Regions from separate parts of the Roseibium sp. 10G30-5 genome, predicted to be linked through region 2. Evidence: riboswitches for the same ligand, from Rfam matches in the RefSeq annotation. Region 2 holds a riboswitch; the other holds the start of a gene.

Region 1 (3,708 bases), 1.3 Mb from region 2:
ATCAGGCCGCCGGTAATCGCAGTGACACCGAAGTCAACATCGCCGCTGGCAATGGCCACGGCCATCGGTTGGGCTGCCTGAAAGAATTTCAGCTCGACATCCAGACCAGCGTTCTTGAAGTAGTCGCGTTCCAACGCGATGAAGCTGCCGGAGTGGCTTGTCAGATGAAGGGCGCCAACCACGACTTTTCTGGGCTTGGCCAGAGCCGGGGCACTCAATCCTGTGACTGCGGCAGCGCCGAGCAGACCCAGTGTCTGCCGTCTATTGATGAAAACCATGATTTCCTCCCAGTTGATCTTTTGGTCTTATTTCAACGTCGCGGTGTCATCGGCAGTCTCTGCAAGGCTCTGATGAGCGGACGTTATATTTGAGATTTTCGCATGTTCGGCGGGACCCGCTGTCAGACAGACGCGTGTCTGGAAGCCGGCGGTGGTCGCGTGGAAGACGGCTGCCGGGTTACTGCAACAAGGGAGCATATGATCACACTGTCGCCCTCCCGCGCGCCAAAGATCATCGGATGCCCAATTCCAAAAAGGTGAGATGTTGTTAGTGCCTTGGCAGGAACGGCTGTCAAGCAACAAACCCGATGCGAGTGGTCTGCATGTCGCAGGAAACAACGCATTTTCATCATGTCGTAAGGGCAGTTTCAGTCCTGCTTGTTCGCCTGCCGCTTGCCAAAGCGGACAGCTCTTCAGGGCACGGGGCGGGTCAAGACGACTGGCTATCGGTCGGCTGGTGTTGGATCCAGCGTGTCGTACCCTTTCAGGCGATAGATGAGATACGATAGTGCCCAGGCGAAAATAAAAACACCGATGATGGCGAAGCCGAGATTGTTGAAATTGTCATTCAAATCGCCGATGTCTGCCCAGATGCCACTGGACAGGTTCAGTTCCCGTGAGATCAGACCGAGGGTCTCGACCCCGCCGATGAACAGGGCGACCACCACGGCCACGAGTGTGATGCACAAATTGTAGTAGAGTTTGCGCACGGGGCGCACGAAGGCCCATTCATAAGCGCCGAGCATCAAGATGCCATCGGTCGTGTCGACCAGAGACATGCCGGCGGCAAAGAGGACGGGGAAGACCAGAATGACCCAGATTGAGAGGCCTTGTGAGACCTGACTGGCGGAGAGCCCCAGAAGGCTGATTTCGGTTGCCGTATCAAAGCCCAGACCGAACAGGAACCCCAGTGGCAACATCCACAGCGGGTTGGAGACAAGCCGGAAGAGGGGGCGAAACAATCGGGCCAGAAAGCCGCGTTTGTTCAACAGCAGATCCAGATCCTCTTCCTCATAAGGCAGACCCTTGCGTACCTTTTTGAAGGCGCTCCAGACACCCCGCAAGATGACGATGTTCATCGCCGCGATTACAAAGAGAAACAGCGCTGAAATAAGCGTGGAGACGACGCCGCCGACACTTTGCCATGCGGTGAATTCGCCTTGAAGCATCATCGCCGCAGCGGCAACTGCAGCGCAGACGATCAAGACAACGGCCGAGTGGCCGATTGCAAAGAAGAAGCCGACGGAGACCGGGCGCTTGCCGTCTTGCATCAGTTTGCGGGTAACATTGTCGATGGCCGCGATGTGGTCTGCATCGACGGCATGGCGCAGGCCGAAGCCCCAGGCCACAAGCCCGGTGCTCAACAGCAATGGTTGCGCGTCAAATGCGATGAAAGCCCAGACCCATGCGCCAATGTTGAAGAGGGCCAGAAACGCATAAATGCTGATGATGCGTAATCGTAATGTGCCTGTGCGAGGGGGAGCGGATGGCAGGCAAGATGTGTCGGTCATGAAAAACTCGAGCGTTTGGTCGTCTCCGCAACCGTGCCGGGGCGCTCGTCACCACCCACGACGCATTGAAACACCCCGCCCAATGGGGTTGCGCAGACCATTGTCGACGGCAAGGTTTCCTGGCTCGCGGATCCCTGCTGACAGCCGACCTTCCCAGTTGCCCAGTGGTCTTCTTGGTGTCAGCTCCTCGCTTACAGTTGCGGGGGCAGTTGTGGCCTTGGGGACAAATCCCGCACCACATTCCCTTTTCCATCTCCCTTGCTGCTAGCACGTTTGCGCGGCTTCAGCCATGGCCTTGGTCCCCGGGGAGGTTGATCCTGCGTCACCTACCTGTTCGTAAATTGTCTGGCGTCTTCCGGTTTGAAGATAAAAGCGGCGCAGGTGGAAGCCTGCGCCGATGGTTGATCACATGCTTGAGCCGGTTATGCCGGATGCAACTGCTCAGGCTTTGCCGAATGGATTGGCGCAGCGCAAGACCGGGGCTGTCGTCAGCTTGTCCGCGTCTTCGGATGCGATGCCGTTGACGGTAAAGGTGACCGTTTCTCCCGGCAGCAGCGTCACGAGTTGATCGTTGACGGTTGCGTCGCCAGATAGACGGTCCGGAAACAACGCCAGGTCGCGCAGCAGAGTTCTGGCGGTGATCCGCACGCTATGGCCATTGAGGCCGGAGCGCACGTCTGCATCCCACATGGGCGCGGGATAGTGCGCATCCTTGTCGCGGACGAAGAACCAGTCTGCCCGGCGCGTGCCATCGGCGGCCTCTGCCACGATCAATTCTGCCGCTGCAGCCTCTGCCGTGATGAGCGCGCGCTCCAGCCGGATGGCCTGCTTGTCACGCGCGGCAACGGAAAGCTCGCAGGTTACCTCTGCCTTGACCGACCCATCAAAGCCCAGGCGCTTGATGTTCAGCGTCGTTGTCCACTCCTCATCCGTCTCGTTGTCGGCATGCAACCACAACGGGGCGTCCGGGCGATCATTTTCCGGCTGAATGGTCAGCAAGCGGTCGGCGTAGGTGCGCTTCAACTCATACCAGAGTGGCTTGGGACGGCCATCACCGTCGACGGCTGCCCAACTTGTCACGGGCCAGCAATCGTTGATCTGCCAGACCAGTGTACCCATGCAACGCGGTTTCAGACTGCGGTGCCACTCGGCTGACAGACGAATGGCACGGGCCTGATTGAGTTGCGTGACATAAAGCCAGTCATCGAAGCTGTCGGGCAGGGGGAAATGTTCCTGTAGCCGATCATGCAGCTTCTTTTCGCCATTGTCGGCCCGGTTGTGGAAGGCGAGACCGTCGGCTCCCGGCTTCATCTGGTCGTCGGGCAGTGTTCGTTTCCATGTGGCGTAGGTTGCCGGGCCGCCGTGGCCATATTCGGCGATGAAGCGCGGCTTGTGCTTCCGCTGGTGGGTATAGTCCACCTTGTTCGGCAGTGTCCCATTCGTGGTTGCAACCGTGTCGGTCGTCATTGGCCTCCAGATCCCAACTGCCGGACCAGGGGCTGCCGGGCCAGTAGGCTCTGGATGGATCCAGCTCGGCCACGACTTTGGGCAAAAGATCGAAATAGTACTGTGGACCCCAACCCCGTTCGCCGACGATCTTTTGCCATGTATTGCCCTGGCCATCGATGTCGCGCACCAGAAACAGCCACAGATTTTCATTGTTGCCATTCCACAAGACAAGGCTTGGGTGTCGGCTGAGACGCGTAACGTTGGCGCGGGCTTCTGCTTCGACCCGAGCCGGGAATGGATCTTCTTCCGGGTAGCAGCCACAGGCAAAGGCAAAGTCCTGCCAGACAAGAATACCCATCTCGTCGCAAAGGTCGTAGAAGGTGTCTGTCTCATAGAGGCCACCGCCCCAGACGCGCAGCATGTTCATGCCGACATCGACGGATTGCTGCAATCGCGTGAGGTAGCGCTCA
Region 2 (3,708 bases):
TGAAGATGAGATCTGCGCCCGTGCGACGCGCTTCTTCCTCGAAACGCTCAACCCCGTAACGCCAGTACTCAATTCCACCAAGCAGCCGCAACACGATCAGCCGCGATCCGGAAACCGTCTTCTCGGCATAAAGATCAATCGAATACGGGTGCGCCAAAGCCGACAAGGACGCCAACCGAAGACTGGCAACCGACGGCGCTTGTTCCGACGCCTCAAGTGTTGCCCGAGCCTGCGCAAAGGCCCCTAGCTCCGTGTCGGCAAACGACAGCAGAAGAATGTCGGCGGGATCCTGCGCAAGATCTACCGCGTCACCGCCGTCATCAATCCGCCGGGTCTGGCTTGCCAGAATATGCATGAAATCCCTTCCAGAAACCCTGCATGACAAGGGGAGAGGTCAACACTCCGCCCTGCATCAGGCAGAGTGCACCACGCCACCCAATTCGGCCCGTGCGGCATCGAGATCCAAGCCCTTGAGACCGATGACCACAAGCTGGCCGGATTTTTCAGCGGCTGCAGAAAACCATGTCTCGACCCGTGGCCCAACGGCCTGCACCATGGCGGGTGATGCCTTTCCCTCGATGGCCACAGCACCCTTGATACGCAAGATGCCTTTCAATGCCATCGCCCGCGCAACTTTGTCGGAAGCCTCCTGCATGGAGGTAAAGGCAGCCACTGGAACCACATAACTCTCAAAATCATCATGATGGTGATGATCGTGATGATGATCCTCGTGATCATGGTCTTCATCATGCTCGTGATCATCATCGTGGTGATGGTGATGATGCTCATGGCGATCTGCCATGTCATCTTCTGCCGCGCTGTCGCGCCCCAAAAGCACCTCAATGGGCAACACGCCCTTGCTGGCGGCAATGATCTCGACATTGGGACGAATACCCGCAGCAATGCGGGCTTCAACCTCGGCCAGCTTGTCGTCTGCGACAAGATCAGCCTTGTTCAGCACCACAAGATCGGCACAGGACAACTGATCATGAAACAGCTCATCGACCGGGCTTTCATGGTCCAGCGCCTCATCCTGCTTGCGCTGGTCTTCAAGGGCTGCAAGATCAGCGGCAATCCGCCCCTCCGCCAATGCGGCGGCATCCAGCACCGTCACGACGCCATCAACAGTCACTCTGGTCTTGACACTTGGCCATGAAAACGCCCGCACCAGCGGCTGTGGCAGGGCCAACCCTGAGGTCTCGATAACGATGTGCTCGGGCACCTCCTCGCGTGACAGCAGCATTTCCATGGTCGGCAGAAACTCTTCCGCCACCGTGCAACAGATGCAGCCATTCGTCAGTTCCACAACCTCATCGGCAGAACAACTCGGATCAACACATCCGTTCATCAGAGAGCCGTCAAAACCCATGTCGCCGAACTCATTGACGATCAGGGCAATCTTCTTGCCATTGGCATTCCGCAACAGGTTCCTGATCAGCGTGGTCTTGCCTGCGCCAAGAAAGCCGGTGACAATGGTCGCGGGAATTTTCTGTCCTGGTTTCATAGACTTGGGTCCATTTTCTCAGATGATTTCAAGATGAGCGGCAGGCCTGCCGCAACAAAAGTAACGCGCGTGCAAACCGCGGCCAACTGCTGATTAAGACGGCCTTGCGCATCGCGAAATCGGCGCGACAGCACGCTTTCCGGCACAAGCCCCATGCCCACTTCATTCGACACGAGCACCACGGGTCCTGCGGGATTTTCCAGACAGGCACAAAGCACATCAACGGCGGCTTCAACGTCGTGCTGATGGTAGATGAGATTGTTGAGCCAAAGGGTCAGACAGTCGATGAGGATCACCTGTGAAGGATCGCCACACCGATGCAGCACGCCGCATAGATCCAACTCTTCTTCAATAGTGAGCCAGCCCGCACCACGTTGGGCCTTGTGCTGGGCAATACGGTCGTCCATCTCCGCATCAATGACCGGCGAGGTTGCGACATAGAGGCGCCGAAGGCCGCTGCGCGTCGCCAGATCTTCTGCAAAGCGACTTTTGCCGGAGCGCGCACCGCCTAGAACCAGGTGAGCATGGGTCATGGCATCCTCCCGCACGAGGGCACCGACACAGAACAGCATTGTTCACCGGCAGCGGACAGGGCACGGCACATCATCCTGCACTCAGGCGCAGGACAAGCCTGTTGATCGTCTCCGATCATACTTTCATCTCCTCACCGTCCACCCGACAGCGTCTTCTGATCCATACGGTCGACATGACACGCAGGGCCACGGCCGGTCTCCCTAGCTTACGGCTCGAACAGAGGCCCCGCGCCTTCCCGGATCAGACCAAGTGTCGATCCAGTGACGTTTTGCAGGTCTCCTTGCCGCTTACAGTTGCGGGGGCAGCTACAGCCTTGCCAGCCTCAAAGACCAGCGCACTACATTCCCGTTTCAGCTTCGCCCGCTTGCAGGCAGACGAAACACCGTTGGCCCGCTTCTTGTAACCATTGCCAGAGGCTGACACAAGCATGACGCCTTGCGCCAAAGGATCTCGTAATCACGGGTTCACCGACCGGTTTCGCGTAACCTTGCACACTCTCCTGACATCGTCGCCCTTAGGGCAGCAAGCAAATGCACCCATGTGAAATATATCAAGCAACTGATTTTCCTACGAAAATAATGTTTTCACAGGAGAAGTTCACAATTTTCCAGAAAATAACGCCCGAGGGACTTGGCAAACGGATCAAGCCTTTGATATACGCTTGCCAATCGCCGGGGCGGCACAGATGCTGCCTTGGACTGGTGATCCCCGATAGCTCAGTTGGTAGAGCATTCGACTGTTAATCGAATTGTCGCAGGTTCGAGCCCTGCTCGGGGAGCCACTCTTTTCTCATCTGAATGAGAAAAATGGCTTCGTCATCAGATACAGGTATTCCCCGATAGCTCAGTTGGTAGAGCATTCGACTGTTAATCGAATTGTCGCAGGTTCGAGCCCTGCTCGGGGAGCCACCTTTCTTAAGGTCTGCTCTTCTTTTCTGATAGATCACCACGACCCGCTTGGCCCACCGTCCATGCGGTTTTACAGTATCAAAACCCGCGTTCACACGGCTCTCTGAGGCATTTTGCGTGCAAATCCCGCGCGAAGTGGCATGAGGCAGGCCGTGCACGATATTGATATTTTTGACGATTTCTCGCATTTCATCGATAGTAATTAACAGGATCGTACTTGCGACAAGCCGTCATTTTACAGAGCTATTCCCTGAGAGACCCTCTGAAATATCCGGAAATAAACCGAAGAAACAAAAGCTTATTTCCAATAATGCGCCATTTTAGATCGGTCACCCGCTTATCAATTGTCAAATTTACGCATTGTTGCAGAATCAAGAGCGATGGCGTAAATCAAATCTGTCGCAATCTTCGCAAACGGCACAAAAATAGAGAAAAAGGTCGCTGAACTTAAGACCTTCTTATGCACTTACCTAGCTAGACTGCGGCAGTACAGGTCTCTGCCTGATCAAGAAAGACAGGCGTCAGAATCAAACCGGACATGCGAGCGAAGTCGTCTGCATGCTGGAAAACAATGATCGGCGTTTTCGTCTTCTTACACTACGTGTTGCCTGACCGACACCGGCAATAAAAAGTCGGCAGCAGACACGAAGTAAAGAGCCCGAAGCATGGCCCCATCCACGAGACAGGGGCTCTAAAGGCAGAAACATCAGCCTGCATTTGACCGCTCCCTTGTGGAGCGGTTTTTGTTTGCCCGGCTCTCAC

What was found. Region 2 has a riboswitch for cobalamin ahead of cobU (bifunctional adenosylcobinamide kinase/adenosylcobinamide-phosphate guanylyltransferase). Riboswitches for the same ligand answer to the same signal wherever they lie in the genome.
Region 1: another riboswitch for cobalamin. It lies ahead of AC0L7U_RS09040 (HoxN/HupN/NixA family nickel/cobalt transporter); the one in region 2 lies ahead of cobU (bifunctional adenosylcobinamide kinase/adenosylcobinamide-phosphate guanylyltransferase).

What each region holds. Positions count from the first base shown of each region.
Region 1 covers NZ_CM147918.1:1,790,560-1,794,267, reverse strand. The annotation lists gene AC0L7U_RS09045 (ABC transporter substrate-binding protein) at 1-278, opposite strand, end outside; gene AC0L7U_RS09040 (HoxN/HupN/NixA family nickel/cobalt transporter) at 722-1,789, opposite strand; cobalamin riboswitch at 1,882-2,069, opposite strand; gene AC0L7U_RS09035 (hypothetical protein) at 2,231-3,100, opposite strand; gene AC0L7U_RS09030 (glycoside hydrolase family 2 protein) at 3,033-3,708, opposite strand, start outside.
Region 2 covers NZ_CM147918.1:507,063-510,770, forward strand. The annotation lists gene cobN (cobaltochelatase subunit CobN) at 1-355, opposite strand, end outside; gene cobW (cobalamin biosynthesis protein CobW) at 413-1,504, opposite strand; gene cobU (bifunctional adenosylcobinamide kinase/adenosylcobinamide-phosphate guanylyltransferase) at 1,501-2,037, opposite strand; cobalamin riboswitch at 2,211-2,440, opposite strand; tRNA gene AC0L7U_RS02590 (tRNA-Asn) at 2,744-2,819, shown strand; tRNA gene AC0L7U_RS02595 (tRNA-Asn) at 2,871-2,946, shown strand.